DNA from 2 places in the Comamonas sp. Z3 genome. Region 2 is predicted to be linked to the other one. Evidence: predicted binding sites of a transcription regulator. Region 2 holds the regulator's gene; the other holds the start of a gene.

Region 1 (7,351 bases), on a different contig from region 2:
GGTGCTGCCGCGTGCGCTGGCGCTGGCCGTGTCCATGCCGCTGGTGGCTTTGTGGACCATTTTGGCGGCACTCGCCGGCGGCATGGTCGCGGCGGACCTGACCATGGACATCACGCCGTCTTACTTCATTCAAAGCCTGCCTGCGGCCGTGAAGATCGGCAATCTGGTGCTGGCCATGGGCAAGTCCGTGGTGTTTGGCGTGCTGATTGCCCTGATCGGCTGCCACTGGGGCCTGAAGGTAGAGCCCAATACCCAGAGCCTGGGGCGCGGCACCACGGCGGCGGTGGTGTCCTCCATCACCATGGTCATCATCGTGGATGCCATCTTTGCCATCCTCTTCAGAAACGTGGGCTTTTAGGATGAACTACCCCCTGTGCGGCTTCGCCGCCTCCCCCCAAGGGAACGACACCTTCGCAGCGGGGCGGCCCTTGCTCGGCGTCTCTGGCTTGGGTTGCGCCAGCCTCGTGGAGCGGGGGGCGCGCAAATGACAGAGGTGATGCACAACCGCCGTATCGAGGGGGCTGTGGGCGACTACGCGCCGCCGCAGGATGTGAAGCCCCTGGTGCAGGCGGTGGACCTGTGGACCGAGTTTGGCGAGGGTGCATCGCGCTTTGCCGTGCACCAGGACTTGAATTTCGATGTCTACCCGGGCGAGATTCTGGCCCTGGTGGGCGGCTCCGGCACGGGCAAGACCGTGCTGCTGCGCCAGATCCTGGGCCTGCTTTCGCCTTCGCGCGGCACGGTGACCGTAGATGGCCGGCCCTCGCGCGAGGTCATCAGCGGTGAGCTGGCGGCGAGTCAGGTGGGCATGCTGTTCCAGCAGGGGGCGCTGTATTCGGCCTTCAATGTGCTGGACAACATCGCGTTTGCATTGCGCGAGCAGGGCACCTTGCCCGATGCCGTGGTGCGCGATGCGGCCATGGTCAAGCTGCAGATGGTGGGTCTCAAGCCGGAACATGCCTCGCGCATGCCCGCAGACCTGTCGGGCGGCATGATCAAGCGTGTGGCGCTGGCGCGTGCGCTGATGATGGATCCGCCGCTGCTGCTGCTGGACGAACCCACCGCCGGACTCGATCCCAAGGGCTCTGACGAGTTCTGCGAACTGCTGCGCGATATCCATGCCGAGCTGGGCCTGACCGTGATCATGGTCACTCACGACCTGGATACGCTGTTTGCGCTGTCCACGCGTGTGGCCGTGCTGGCCGAGAAAAAAGTGCTGTTCACCGGAGCCCCACGCGACGTGGCCCAGATCAAGCACCCGTTTATCGAACATTTCTTCCAGGGAGAGCGTGGCCGCCGTGCCATGGCCCCGGTGCAAGGCGGCGCGGCCGCAGAGGAAAGCTGATGGAAAACAAGTCCCATGCCATGGCTGCCGGCATTTTCGTGCTGGTGGTTGCGGCCCTGCTGGCAGGGCTGGCCGTCTGGCTGACGCGCGACAACCGCGAATACCAGCTCTACGAAATGTCCACCAAGGATGGTGTCAGCGGTCTGCAGCCCCAGGCCACGGTGCGCTACAAGGGCGTACCCGTGGGTAAGGTGGTGCGCATCGGTTTTGACCCGCAGATTCCCGGCAATGTGCTGATTCGCATTGCCGTGGGTGAGGACACGCCGGTCACGCCGGCCACTTATGCACAGCTCGGCTATCAGGGGGTGACGGGGCTGGCCCATATCCAGCTCGACGATGACAGCCGGGCTTCGCAGCCGCTCAAGCCCGGGCCCAGCGGCCTGCCGCGCCTGCCCATGAAGTCCTCGCCGCTGAACATGCTGGCCGACCAGGGCCCGGTGCTGCTGGAGCGGGTTGACGAAATTTCACGCCGTCTCAATGCCATGCTGGGCGAGGACAACCAGAAGCGCGTGAGCGCGGCGCTGGACAATATCGCGGCCGCATCCGGGGGGATCAAGGATCTGGCCGAGACCATGAACAAGACGGCCAAGGACTTTCCTCAGCTCACGGCAGATGCGCACCAGACCCTGCAGTCCCTGACCAAGGCCGGCAATGCCGCCACGGGCGTGGCGACCGATCTGCAGCAGACCGTGCGCAAGGTGAATGCGCCCGACGGCCCGCTGCAGCAGATTGCCGAGGGCACGCAGGCCCTGTCGCAGGCGGCCGAATCGCTGGGGCGCAGCACCTTGCCGCGCATGAACGGCGCGGCCGACGATGTCTCGCGCGCTGCGCGCACCATGGGCGCGGCGGCAGGCCGCTTCAATGACAACCCGCAATCCGTCATCTACGGCCAGGGCCTGGGCCAGCCGGGCCCCGGCGAGCCCGGTTTCGTGGCTCCGGCCAAGTGAAGCGGCAACAAGGACACGACTTGCGAAAATTCGGACCAGGTAGGCGGTTTCTCAATGGAAATGCCTGCTGCTCATCCATCCTGGCTGGCCTAAGTCCCTAAGGAATCAATATGGCAGACACAAAGATTTCATTCACCGGCCGTGGAGCATGGCGATTGCTGGGCACTTCTTCGCTGGTGCTGGCGCTTGCCGCCTGCTCGGGCCTGCCCACGGCACCCACGCAGCCGGTGCGCTATGACCTGGGCGTGGCCGACCTGGCCGCGCCGGCCGCGAATGCAGCCGCGGCTTCGGTGGCGCCGGTGCCGCTGGTGCTGGCCGAAGTCCAGGCTCCGGGTCTGCCCGAGGGCCTGACGGCCATGTTCTACCGCCTGAACTACAGCGACAGCCAGCAGCTGCGTGCCTACCAGAACGCGCGCTGGAGCCTGCCTCCGTCCCAGATGGTGGAGCAGCGCCTGCGCATGCGTCTGGGGCTGGAGCGCCCCGTGCTCTCGGGCAAGGACAATGTCCGCCCCCTGCTGGCCGACAAGCGCTCGATTGCGCAGCTGCGCGTGACGGTGGACGAGTTCAACCAGGTCTTTGACAGTGCCAGCAGCAGCCGTGCGCTGCTGCGTCTGAGCGCCAGCCTGATCGGTGCCGGCGAGAGTGCAGGCAACCAGTTGCTGGGCCAGAAGGTGTTCACGGTCGAAGTGCCATCCAGCTCAGCCGATGCGGCCGGAGGTGCCCAGGCCATGGCGCGCGCCGTGGACGAGGCGGCGGCCCAGCTCAGCCGCTGGCTGCAGGGCTACGGGCGCTAGGTTCTGTCCGGCCCCAAGTAGCGCCGTTCGGAAAGCCCTGCCATGCAAGGCTTTGTTGATTCCGGGCAAGTTCTGGGTCTGGCGGCAGCCGCTTTGCTGATATGGGTCAATGGACGGACCTGGTCTTGTTCTTAAGCTGCCAGTTCCTCAATCTCGCACAAGGAACTGCCATGGCCAGCCTCGAATGGAATGCCGCTCTCATCCTGGATTTTCCCGTCATGGACGCGGTGCATGAGGAGTTCGTCGCCCTGCTGGCCCAGGTGGAGGCAGCCGCCGACGAGCAGCTGTGTGCGCTCTGGGACGAGCTGATTGCCCACACCCAGCAGCACTTCGATCAGGAGGACCGCTGGATGCAGACCACGGGATTTGCCACGGGCAACTGCCACAGCCAGCAGCACAAGGTGGTGCTGGCCGTCCTGCGCGAGGGGGCGGTCAAGGGAGAGCAAGGTGATCTGGCCACCATCCGCCATATGGCGGCCGAGCTGGGTCCTTGGTTCAGCCACCATGCGCAGAACATGGATGCCGCCCTGGCCCTGCATATGCGCCGCGCGGGCTTTGACCCGGTGACCGGCGCGGTGCTGGTGCCCGAGGCTTTGCCTGCAGAGCCGATCACCGGCTGTGGTGGTGCCTGTGGTGAAGCTGAAAAAAGGGAAGTGGTAACTGCCTGAAACTGGCACGCGCTAAGGCGAGAGACAGCGAGCAAGCGCTGCCGGGCAGCGGAGCTGCCGTCCCCCTTGGGGGAAGCGGCGTAGCCGCTCAGGGGGTCAAGGGTATATGGCCGGAGAGGCCAGGATGGGGAAGATCTTGATCAGCCCTCCCGCCATCACCTCGATGGCCAGCGCGGCCAGAATCAGGCCCATGAGCCGGGTCATCACATTGATGCCGGTCTTGCCCAGCACGCGGGCAATCGGGTGGGCCAGCGAAAAGCACACCATGATGGCGGCCGCCACCACCACGCCATAGCCGACCAGCGCCACATGCTGCCAGATGGTGCGCGCCTGATCGGCATAGATCACCACGGTGGACATGGCGGCAGGCCCGGTCAGCAGCGGAATGGTCAGCGGCACGACGGCGATGCTGTTGCCCTCGGCGGCTTTTTCGACGCCGGCTGCCAGCGTGGCATTGTTGGGCCGGTCTTCGGCAGGGCGGGCGTTGAGCATGTTCATTGCACTGATCAGCAGCAGCAGACCGCCGCCGACCTGAAAGCTCTGCAGCGAGATGTTGAAGAACTGCAGAATCTGCAACCCCAGCAGCGCACAGACTGCGATCACGCAGAAGGCAGCAAAGGCGGCGGTGCGAATGGTCTGCCAGCGCTGCTCTGCATCGAAGCCGGCCGTGTAGTGGATGAAGAACGGAACAATGGCCAGCGGGTTGATGATGGCGACCAGGGTGATCAGCGGCTTGATATCCATTACAGCTCGCCTCCGGGCATGGGGGGCTTGTTGCGACTGTCTGCCTTTTGTGGGGCCGGGATAGCTGGCATGAACACTCCTGTGAAAAAATGAGCGAATCGTCGACGCGGCACCAGCCATTACAGCATTGCTGGCGACCGCGTCGCGGATTTCCCTTTTGAACCATGTTAAGGAGCTTCGCAATGGGCAGCTTTGTTGAACTGACAGCCGTGGATGGCGTAAAAACCCCCGCTTATGTGGCCATGCCCGAGGGCCAGGCACGCGGTGCCATCGTGGTGCTGCAGGAGATCTTCGGCGTGAACTCGCATATCCGCTCCGTGGCAGACCGCTATGCTGCCCAGGGCTATGTGGCCGTGGCCCCCGCCATGTTTGACCGCGTCAAGCCCGATGTGGAGCTGGGCTACACCGAAGACGATATGAAGGCCGGCTTTGCTCTCAAGACTGCGGTGGAAGCCCTGCCCGAGCCTGGCGCGCTGCGCGATGTGGAGGCGGCCGTGGCCCATGCCGCGACGCTGGTGCCCGGCGGCAAGATCGGTGTGGTGGGCTTTTGCTGGGGCGGCCTGCTGACCTGGCGCTCGGCCTGCAACCTGGCCAGTGTTTCTGCTGCAGTCTGCTATTACGGCGGCGGCATGACGGGCGAGCTGGAAGCCAGCCGTCAGGCGCTGTGCCCGGTGCTGGCCCACTTCGGCAGCAAGGATCACTACATCTCGCTGGAGTCCGTCGAAGCCTTCAAGAAGGCACAGCCCCAGGCACAAGTGCATGTCTACGACGCCGACCACGGCTTCAACTGCGACCAGCGCGGCTCCTACAACGAAGCCGCTGCAGCGCTGGCAGGTGAGCGCACTCTGGCCTTCTTCAAACAGCACCTAGGCTGATCGAAGTATCAAAACAATAGCTTCTGGCCCTTTATGCACAAGTGCTAGAAGCTAGTTTTATTCAAATTATGGGGTCAAGCCATAAGGCGCGTACTGCCTCAGTGCAGAGACAGTGAGGAAGGGCCTACGCCGGCCGCGCCGCCCCGCACCGAGGCGGTCATCCCCCTCCCGAAGAGACAAGGTGAGGCGGCAGAGCCGCTCAGGGGGAGTCCTTTTCTTCGCTTTCCAGGTAGCGGCGGCGCCAGAAATAGGCCACCAGTACCACGGTGATGATCACCATGGCCGCCAGGGCCCAGATGAAGCCGTCCTTTTTGTGCACGAAGGGGATGAACTCGAAGTTCATGCCGAAGATGCCGGCAATCAGGTTCAGCGGCAGAAAGATGGCCGTCACGGTGGTCAGCGTGCGCATGATGTCGTTGGCTCGGTTGCTCTGTGCCGAAAAGTGCATCTGCACGGCGGTCTCGGCGCTTTGCTCCATGCGGTGAATATGGTGGGTCACGCGCTCTATATGTTCGAGCACGTCGCGTGAGCGCACGCGCAGCAACTCACGCTCATGCTGGCGCGCGGGGGTGTGCTCGGGCGGCCAGCCCTCCAGTGCCTCGGTCCAGTCCTGCACGGCGGCGCGCTGGTCTTCGCAGATTTCATCCAGCTGGTGCAGCGCCAGGCGCACATCGAGCACGCTGGCCCAGTTGCTGAAGCGCTTGTTGGGCTTGAGCAGCGCCATCTGCCAGTGGTCGATCTGGCGCGTCAGCGTGCGGCGCAGGTCCAGATAGCCGTCCACCATGCCGTTGACCATGCGCAGCATCAGGTCCGCAGGCTCCACGGGCATCTTGCTGCTGACCTGGCGACCGTCAGTCTTGGCGGGGCCGGAGATCAGGCGCTGCCAGAAGTTTTCCAGTACAAAGCAGCCGTCGGGATGCACGGACAGCAGGATCTGGTCATACAGCGCAAAGCCCACGGGCTGCGTTTCCACGCGTTGCAGCACCGGCGCTTCGCGCTGGCCGCTGTGGGCCAGGCTGTGGGATGGCGGCGGGGCGCTGGATGCCGCACTGCCGGTGCCGGCCACCAGGGCAGGCGGTGCGGCCACGGCTGGCGCGGGCGAGGCGTGGCTGCCGTTGAGCGGCGGCAGATGGGCGTTGGCCAGACGGCGGAACACCAGCACGTCGTATACCGAGGTGTAGTCGTAGTTGGAAGGGATGGCCGGATTCAGCAGGTCGGAGACATGCAGGTCCACGAGAGCGGAGCCGCCCAGCCTGGTCAGCATGGTCTGAATGGCCGGCAGCTGAGTCTCCAGCTCCGAGCGTGCGCAGGAGACCCAGTAAAACCCCGTCGTCGCAGCCTGCGTTGGCAGTCCGTCAACAGGCTGGGCATAGAGGGGAGAGATATGCAGCACGCGCATGGGAATAGGCAGTCTCGATGTCAGTGCAAAAGCAGATGCAAAAACGGCCCGTGCAAGCTGCCTGGGCCGTCAGATCATGCCTGAAATGCTCTCAGGCGCAAGCATGACCTGCGCTGATAGCTATCAATTTTGTTACAGGCCGCGCAGCTTCTTGGCGGCGTCGATGGCAAAGTAGGTCAGGATACCGTCGGCGCCGGCGCGCTTGAAGGCCAGCAGTGCTTCCATCATCACTGCGTCATGATCGAGCCAGCCGTTGGCGGCCGCGGCCTTGAGCATGGCGTATTCGCCGGACACCTGATAAGCGAATGTCGGCACCTTGAACTCGTCCTTGACGCGGCGCACCACGTCCAGATACGGCATGCCGGGCTTGACCATGACCATGTCCGCGCCCTCGGCGATGTCCTGCGCCACTTCGCGCAGGGCTTCGTCGGTGTTGGCCGGGTCCATCTGGTAGACATTCTTGTCGGCCTTGCCCAGGGCGCCGCGCGTGCCCACGGCATCGCGGAAGGGACCGTAGAAGGCGCTGGCGTACTTGGCGCTGTAGGCCATGATGCGGGTGTGAATGTGGCCTTGCAGCTC
Region 2 (7,351 bases):
GATTCCGCCGTGATATCCCGGTAGGAATAGATCCGCCCTATCGCCACACCGCGACTGAGCTGAGGCACGGAACGGCGCTCCAGCACCCGGCCGCTTAGCAGTTGCAGCACCTCCGAGGTCTCGGGTGCCGACAGATTCTGCGCCTCCTGCAACAGCGTGAACTGGCTCTCGCTGCTGATAGTCTGCGCCTCAAGATGGGCAAAGATGGCCCCGTCGTCACGTTGCACGAGCAGGGACTCGGGCAGTTGCCACAGCTCTGCGAAACGATGGTTGAAGGCGCGAATGCCGCCGCGCAGATCGCAGACCAGCATGCCGTCTGCGGTGGACTCCAGCGTCGCCCGCAACTCCGCAAGCAGCATGTCGAGCTCGCTTTCATGCCGCAACTGCTCGCTGCGGTCGAGCATGGAGAGTAACAACCAGCGCGGGTTCTGGGCGATGGAGCCAACCCCCATCTCCACGGCCGTCAACGATCCATCCGCCTTACAGATCTCCGTGAGAAATTTCGCGCCGCCCACCCAATTGGAAGCATCCTGCCAGAACGCCTTCTGCACCAGGGAAGCGCAAAGCACATCGACATACTGCTCCTGTGCCTGCTCGGGGGTGTAGCCCGTGAGCTGCGTGCTTGCCGCATTGGCATGAAGCACGCGCAGGCTCTGCGCATCCAGCAGCCAGACGGCCTCCTGCAAGCCATCGAGCATGGCGGCGAGCAGAGGGTCGATCAGAAAACTCTGCGGCATGGTCACGCGAGATCTTTCTCGACAGCAGGTGCTGCAGAACTGTCAAAAAAATAGCAAAGACGTCTTTGTGGCTGTAAAGCTTCCAGCGCATTGCGCGATAGCTGATTACGCGTCAGACCGCGACGAATCCCCAAGCCCACATATTCAAGCAAATCGACGAACCGCAACTTCTGCGCCGCCTGCGTGTCATAGGTCAGCACCTGCGGCTTGAGAGACTGGCTGGTATTGACGGACACCACCACGCCCATGCGCCCATCGCTGAGCTCCACCAAGGACCCCGGCGGATAGACACCCAGGGTCTGCACGAATGCCTTGAGCACTTCAGGTGCATAGCGCTGGCGGTACTGCCCGTACAGTGCGGCCATGGCTTCGTGGGGCGTCATTTCGTTGCCTTGCAGTGGCAGATTGCACAAACGCTCGAAATTGTTGGCCAGCGCCAGTATCTGTCCGGCAACATCCATATCGGTCGCCAGCAGGCCAAGCGGAAAGCCCGATCCATCGGCCCACTCATGATGCTGGGCGATGGCCGTCGTGACCGAAGGAGGATAGCCCATGGACAGAGCCAAAGCCACCGACTCTCCGACATGCCGTGCATAGGTGGTCTCTCGCAGCGGCATGCGATCCGTGGCTTGATTCAGTGCATTGGCCGACGCGGAAATCTCCAGCCCTGGCTTGCCGATGTCATGCAGCAACGCTGCCGTGCCCAGATCCTGCAGCACATCGTTGCGCAAGCCCAGCGTCTTGCCGAGCAACAGGCTCAGCACGGAAACGTTCACTCCATGAACACCGAATGTGACGCCGCCCGTATCCGCGAGCAGATGCAAGCTCAGATCACGATCCTGCGCCAGTTTGACGACTTGCTGCGCAACCAGCCTATCCGTCGTGGCGCGCGCCCGTTCGGGGTTGGCAGGCAACAGGGCCTGAACATCGTCAAATACCGACACCGCACCCAAAAACCGGGACTGCACGCCCAGAATGCTGTCTCGCCAGGCATGCGCATCGCTGTCCGGATGGCTCGCAGCGGAGCGAGGAGGCGCGACGGAAGGCGTGACAGCCTCCTCCAGATCACTTCTGGAGAGATCAACCTGTACGGCCTTGAGCTTCAGGGTCCTGAGCGTCTGCAACTGCTCGTCATTGACAATCTTGAAGCTGCTGACGGGAAACGGGTGGCGCAGCCAGCCAGTCTCCAGATGGACATACATGCCAATTCGCAGTTGTCCGATATCAATAGCAACGAAACGATTCACTTTGAGCGCTACACACAAGATAAGACATTATTCCGCAGTTCCATGACTGCTCAACCATGACTAGGGTCTGTTGGGATGCAAACTGCACCAACATTCCCCTCCTGTGTGACTTATCGGCACCAAAGGCTGGGTTTGTAGACCAGATCCATCCACAAAGCCCAACTCGCAACACCAATCAGCATCAAACCCGCAATTCTGGTGCCCCAGCGCGCCCGCAATGCATTCAGATGCGACTGCCCCAGCTGCCACAACCAGGGGCCCGCCAGCAACCACGCTGCGCCGCCAATGGCAAACGCTGCCATTGACAGAGCACCTTGCCAGACTCCGCCACTCAGCGCGGCCACCAGCACTGCCGAATACAGCAAGCCGCAAGGCATCAGGGCCCAGGCAAAGCCTGCGGCCAGACTCCCTCCCGGGGCGACGACCCAGGGCTGGACCCTGGCCCAGACAGAGCGCCCCGCCTGCTCCAGCCATACCGGCTGCCGCGCCTGCACCAGCATGGCCAGACCCCAGGCCATGACCGCGACATGCATCAGCGTCCACAACTTCTGCAAGGCCGTTGTCTGGCTGGTCAGCCAGGCCAGACTCTCCATCGCCACGGCCGCAACCCCGCCCAGCAGGGCATAGCCGGCAATGCGTCCCAGATGAAACAGGCTGGTGCGCAGCCATTGGCGTTTTTGCAGGCCGTGCAAGGCGATGACCTGGCCATCGCTGACAGGCCTTGCCCCTGTAACTACACTGCAGGGCGCAGCGCACATCACAAGACAATGGGGCCCACCCACGAGCCCCATGATCAAAGCAGTCCAGACCAGCGAAAACAACATGCGCTAGATGATGCGCGAAAAGCGCGCTCGGTTTCGGTCGGCCTGCAAATATCGATCAAACAGCATGGCTACTCCGCGCACAAAAAACCACCCCAGGCCCGTGACCTTGAAGCCCTCGTCGGATAGCTGAACCAGGCCATTGCGCTGCATTTCCGCCAGCGCTGCCAACTCCCGAGCAAAGTACTCGCGGAAATTGATCAGCCAGGCCTGCTCCATCGGCTCGTACAGGACGGAGCCCTGACACATGATGGCCATGATGATGGCTCTGCGCACCAGATCGTCACGCGAGAGCGCCAGTCCGCGCTGCACGGGCAGCATGCCGCCATCAATGGCGTCGTAATACTCTTCCAGGGTCTTGACGTTCTGGCTGTAGGTGGCCCCCACCTTGCCGATGGCCGATACGCCCAGTGCAATCAGGTCGCAATCGGGCTGGGTGCTGTAGCCCTGGAAGTTGCGATGCAGGCGCCCCTGACGCTTGGCGATGGCCAGAGAGTCGTCGGGCAGTGCAAAGTGATCCATGCCGACATAGACATAGCCACCATTCATGAATGCATCAATTGCGCCGGAGAGCATGTTCAGCTTCTCCTGTCCCATGGGCAAGTCAGCCGATGCAATACGCCTTTGCGGCTTGAAGCGCTCGGGCAGATGCGCATAGGCATACAGAGCAATACGGTCGGGACGCAACTCATTGACCTGGGCCAGCGTTCGCGCAAAAGACTCGGATGTCTGCTTGGGCAGGCCGTAGATCAGGTCCACATTGATGGAGACAAAACCCAGACGGCGGGCCTCGGCCACCAGCTCAAAGACTTGCTCGGCTGGCTGCTCCCGGTGCACCGCTTTCTGCACCGCAGGGTCAAAATCCTGCACGCCAAAGCTCAGGCGATTGAAGCCCATGTCCTTGAGTGTCTTCAACCTCTCGTTGCTCACGGTACGCGGATCGACCTCGATGGAATACTCGCCGGCCGGATCGAGCTTGAAATGCTCACGCATCAGAAGCATCAACTGCTGCAGCTCGGCATCGCTGAAGAAGGTCGGCGTGCCGCCTCCCAGATGCAGCTGGCTTACCAGCTGGCCTTTGCCGCAATGCTCGGTATGCATGGCCAGTTCACGGCCCAGATAATCCAGATACTCGGCAGCCTTTTCATGATGCTTGGTCACGATCTTGTTGCAGGCGCAGTAATAGCAAAGCGACTCGCAAAACGGCACATGCACATAAACGGACAAGGGCAAGGCGCGTGAACCCGAATGCGTCTTGCGCTGTTTCAGCGCCAAGATGTAGTCGTCTGCACCAAAAGCCTCAACAAAACGGTCGGCTGTTGGGAATGATGTGTAGCGTGGGCCAGGAATATCAAAGCGGCTCAGCAACTCGGGCGTGACTGCGGTCATAACTGAAAGTTAGGGTGCGCCCACACTCCACATTGAGCAGATTTCAAAGGGAATCAGACCCTGGAAATCATGCCCATAATGGGCAGATTTCAAAGGAAATCAAATCCTGGAAATCATGCCCATAATGGGCAGAAGCACATGTTTTTGAATGAATGCAAACAATGTGCACCAAGGCAATCCAGCTGTCCTTGATGAATATCAAGAGAGCGCCATGCAAGTACTGCGACAATTTGATCCAACTCATCACTAACTACGAGGTCAATGATCGGCGCGACTCTCCAGTCCAAGTCTGTCTGTGCCGTTGCTGAAAAGCCCATGAATCTTCAGACCATCAAAGCATCCTGCTCCAACTGCAATCTGCGTGAACTGTGCATGCCCATGGGCCTGGACGATGAACAAATGGAGCGCATTGACGAAATTGTGGCCACGCGCCGCAAGGTCAAACGGGGCGGGCTGCTGTTTCGCAACGGCGAGGAGTTCACCTCGCTGTACGCCATTCGCACCGGCTTCTTCAAGACCAGCGTGGCCACCGAAGACGGTCGCGACCAGGTCACGGGCTTTCAGATGGCCGGCGAGATCATCGGTCTGGACGGTATCGTCAACGACCACCACACCTGCGATGCCGTGGCGCTGGAAGATGCCGAAGTCTGCATCATGCCTTTCGACAAGCTCGAGCAGCTCTCGCGCGAAGTCACGGCACTGCAAAATCATGTGCACAAGGTCATGAGCCGCGAAATCGTGCGCGAGCATGGCGTGATGCTGCTGCTGGGCAGCATGCGCGCCGAAGAACGCCTGGCGGCCTTTGTGCTGAACCTGGTGCAGCGCCTGTCCGCACGCGGCTTTTCGAAGTCGGAGCTGGTGTTGCGCATGACGCGTGAAGAAATCGGCAGCTATCTGGGGCTCAAGCTGGAGACCGTGAGTCGCACCTTCTCCAAGTTCGCCGAGGAAGGCATCATCGAAGTCAGACAGCGCCATCTGCGCATTCTGGATACCGAGGCGCTCAGGCGCATCGTCAACAGCCAGCAATGCCAGGACTGAGTTCAACAGCAGCCTTCAAGAAAAAGCCCGCAGACAGCGGGCTTTTTTGATGGCGGCGAATGCCTGCCAGGAGTTGCCGCCGCCGAGGCCGCCGGCACAGCGAGCGGCCAGCCCCTGCATCCAAGGCCGCCACCTGCCCCGAAACTACGGTCCTGTGCGCAGCGCCTTATTCGACCAGGGGCTCGGAGACTACTCCCTGGTTCAGATCGCTGGCCGAACGCCCCAGCATGACGGTCATCAGTCCGCTGAGCACGGTGACCGCCCAGAAGGCAAAAAAGGCCAGCGTGTAAATGGCATTGCGCGACCATTCCAGAGGCGAGCCCAGCCAGTGCATGTCCAGCGGATCCACAAAGGCAAATACCACCATTTCCATGATTGCCGCAGCCAGAAAAGCCGGCCAGACAATCCACATCCAGCGTCGAGCATCCATCGCGATTCTCCTTGGCCTGTGGGTTTGAACCCATTTTGCACAATTGCCATGACCTTCCCAGCCGTACCAAGGGCATGCACTCAGATGGGAAACCCTGGACCGCTATTATTTAAAGAGCTTGCAGCGCTTTATTTGTATCGATTCAAGGACTATATCTATCTGAAATAGTCCTGATAAAGCGCTATGCGCTCCTTTTATTGAATACCAGCCGGAGATCCTTTGCCGGTTTCTGAGCACTGCAGAGACCCGCCCGACTCTGCGGTCGACCAGGACATAGAGCGCCGCCGCGACCGGCCGAGCTACAGAAAAGTCTGCAACCAGGGCCGCAAAAAAGGCCGCGGAAGCGGCCTTGGGATGCGTTGAAATCTCGGTCAGCGATCCAGCGGATGGTCCTTGGCCGGCGTCGCGGCATGGTTGCGCCCCGTCACTGCCGGCGCCAGGCTTTTTTCACTCTCGGTGAGGCGCTGGTTGATTTCAATGCCGTGACGGTAGTAGTCGGGGTCAATCACGGGATCCGGCTTGCTCATGGCGATATAGGCGGTCACGATGCCCGCGACCACCACCACGGCGGGACCGGCGATGACGAGCCAGACATGGGCAAACTTCCACCAGGGCTTGCCGTCCTCGGGGTGGATGATCTTGGCCTTTTGCGGGGCCTTGGCTTGTGCTGCCGACATGGTGAAACCTCTTTTCAGAAATCTGGGCGCCCAATTGCAAACCTGCAATCGGGCAGCATCAATTGTTGCTGATTCGCGATGCCCTTGCGTGGCTGTCACGATGCATGCCGCAGGCCTAGCGCGGCACCAGGAACACGGATTTTTCGGAGATGCGTCCGGCCCCAGCCGTCAGAGCATCCACATTGAAATGCACAGGGTGCGAGCCGGAAGCGGCCGAGCCATAGGGAATCTGCAGGCGCACCGCAATGCCGCGCGTCTCGGCCGGACCTACCGAGACTTCCTGCTCGGACACTACCTCCAGCTGATCCAGCCCCGTGGCGCTGATGCGATAGTGCTGCTCGGACTCGGTCGCATTCATGATCTGCAGGCGATAGACGTTTTCGAGCTTGCCGCCAGCCACGATGCGCGACAGCGCGGCGCGGTCGCGAATCACGTCGACCTTGAGCGGCTCGCGCAGTACCAGGCTGGCGATCATGGCTGCGCTCAGCGCCAGCAGCACGGTCGAGTAGATCAGCACGCGCGGGCGGAAGATACGCCGGATCACCTGCGCCTGCTTCCAGAGCTTGGCCACGGCGTTCTGCGTGGTCAGGCGGATCAGGCCACGCGGGTACTCCATCTTGTCCATCACGGAGTTGCAGGCATCGATGCACAGACCGCAGCCAATGCACTCGTACTGCAACCCCTTGCGGATGTCGATACCCACGGGGCAGACCTGAACGCAAAGCTTGCAGTCTATGCAGTCACCCAGACCCTGTGCCTTGTAGTCCACGTCTTTTCTGCGCGGGCCGCGCGCTTCACCACGCTGGACGTCGTAGCTGACGATCATGGTGTCCTTGTCGAACATGGCGCTCTGGAAGCGTGCATAGGGGCACATGTACTTGCAGACCTGCTCGCGCATATAGCCGGCATTGCCGTATGTGGCAAAGCCGTAGAACAGCACCCAGAAAATCTGCCAGCTGCCCTGGAAGGCCATCAGCTCCACACCCAGTTCACGGATGGGAACGAAGTAGCC

The links. The regulator FNR, encoded in region 2, switches genes on or off when oxygen is low (the NO sensors DNR and NnrR bind a similar motif). The targets are predictions, from matches to a motif close to TTGATNNNNATCAA.
Region 1: the regulator FNR is predicted to act here: its motif matches at 3,183-3,196, upstream of FSY59_RS11115 (hemerythrin domain-containing protein).

The regions. Positions count from the first base shown of each region.
Region 1 is NZ_VOQU01000003.1:571,164-578,514, forward strand. Features, by position in the region: gene FSY59_RS11095 (ABC transporter permease) at 1-358, shown strand, start outside; gene FSY59_RS11100 (ABC transporter ATP-binding protein) at 485-1,345, shown strand; gene FSY59_RS11105 (MlaD family protein) at 1,345-2,292, shown strand; gene FSY59_RS11110 (ABC-type transport auxiliary lipoprotein family protein) at 2,403-3,086, shown strand; gene FSY59_RS11115 (hemerythrin domain-containing protein) at 3,257-3,754, shown strand; gene FSY59_RS11120 (MarC family protein) at 3,851-4,498, opposite strand; gene FSY59_RS11125 (dienelactone hydrolase family protein) at 4,681-5,373, shown strand; gene FSY59_RS11130 (magnesium transporter CorA family protein) at 5,573-6,772, opposite strand; gene hemB (porphobilinogen synthase) at 6,905-7,351, opposite strand, start outside.
Region 2 is NZ_VOQU01000001.1:828,202-835,552, reverse strand. Features, by position in the region: gene FSY59_RS03945 (EAL domain-containing protein) at 1-737, opposite strand, end outside; gene FSY59_RS03940 (HD-GYP domain-containing protein) at 740-1,984, opposite strand; gene FSY59_RS03935 (sulfite exporter TauE/SafE family protein) at 2,095-2,808, opposite strand; gene hemN (oxygen-independent coproporphyrinogen III oxidase) at 2,812-4,194, opposite strand; gene fnr (fumarate/nitrate reduction transcriptional regulator Fnr) at 4,510-5,232, shown strand; gene FSY59_RS03920 (hypothetical protein) at 5,399-5,662, opposite strand; gene FSY59_RS03915 (FixH family protein) at 6,034-6,339, opposite strand; gene ccoG (cytochrome c oxidase accessory protein CcoG) at 6,455-7,351, opposite strand, start outside.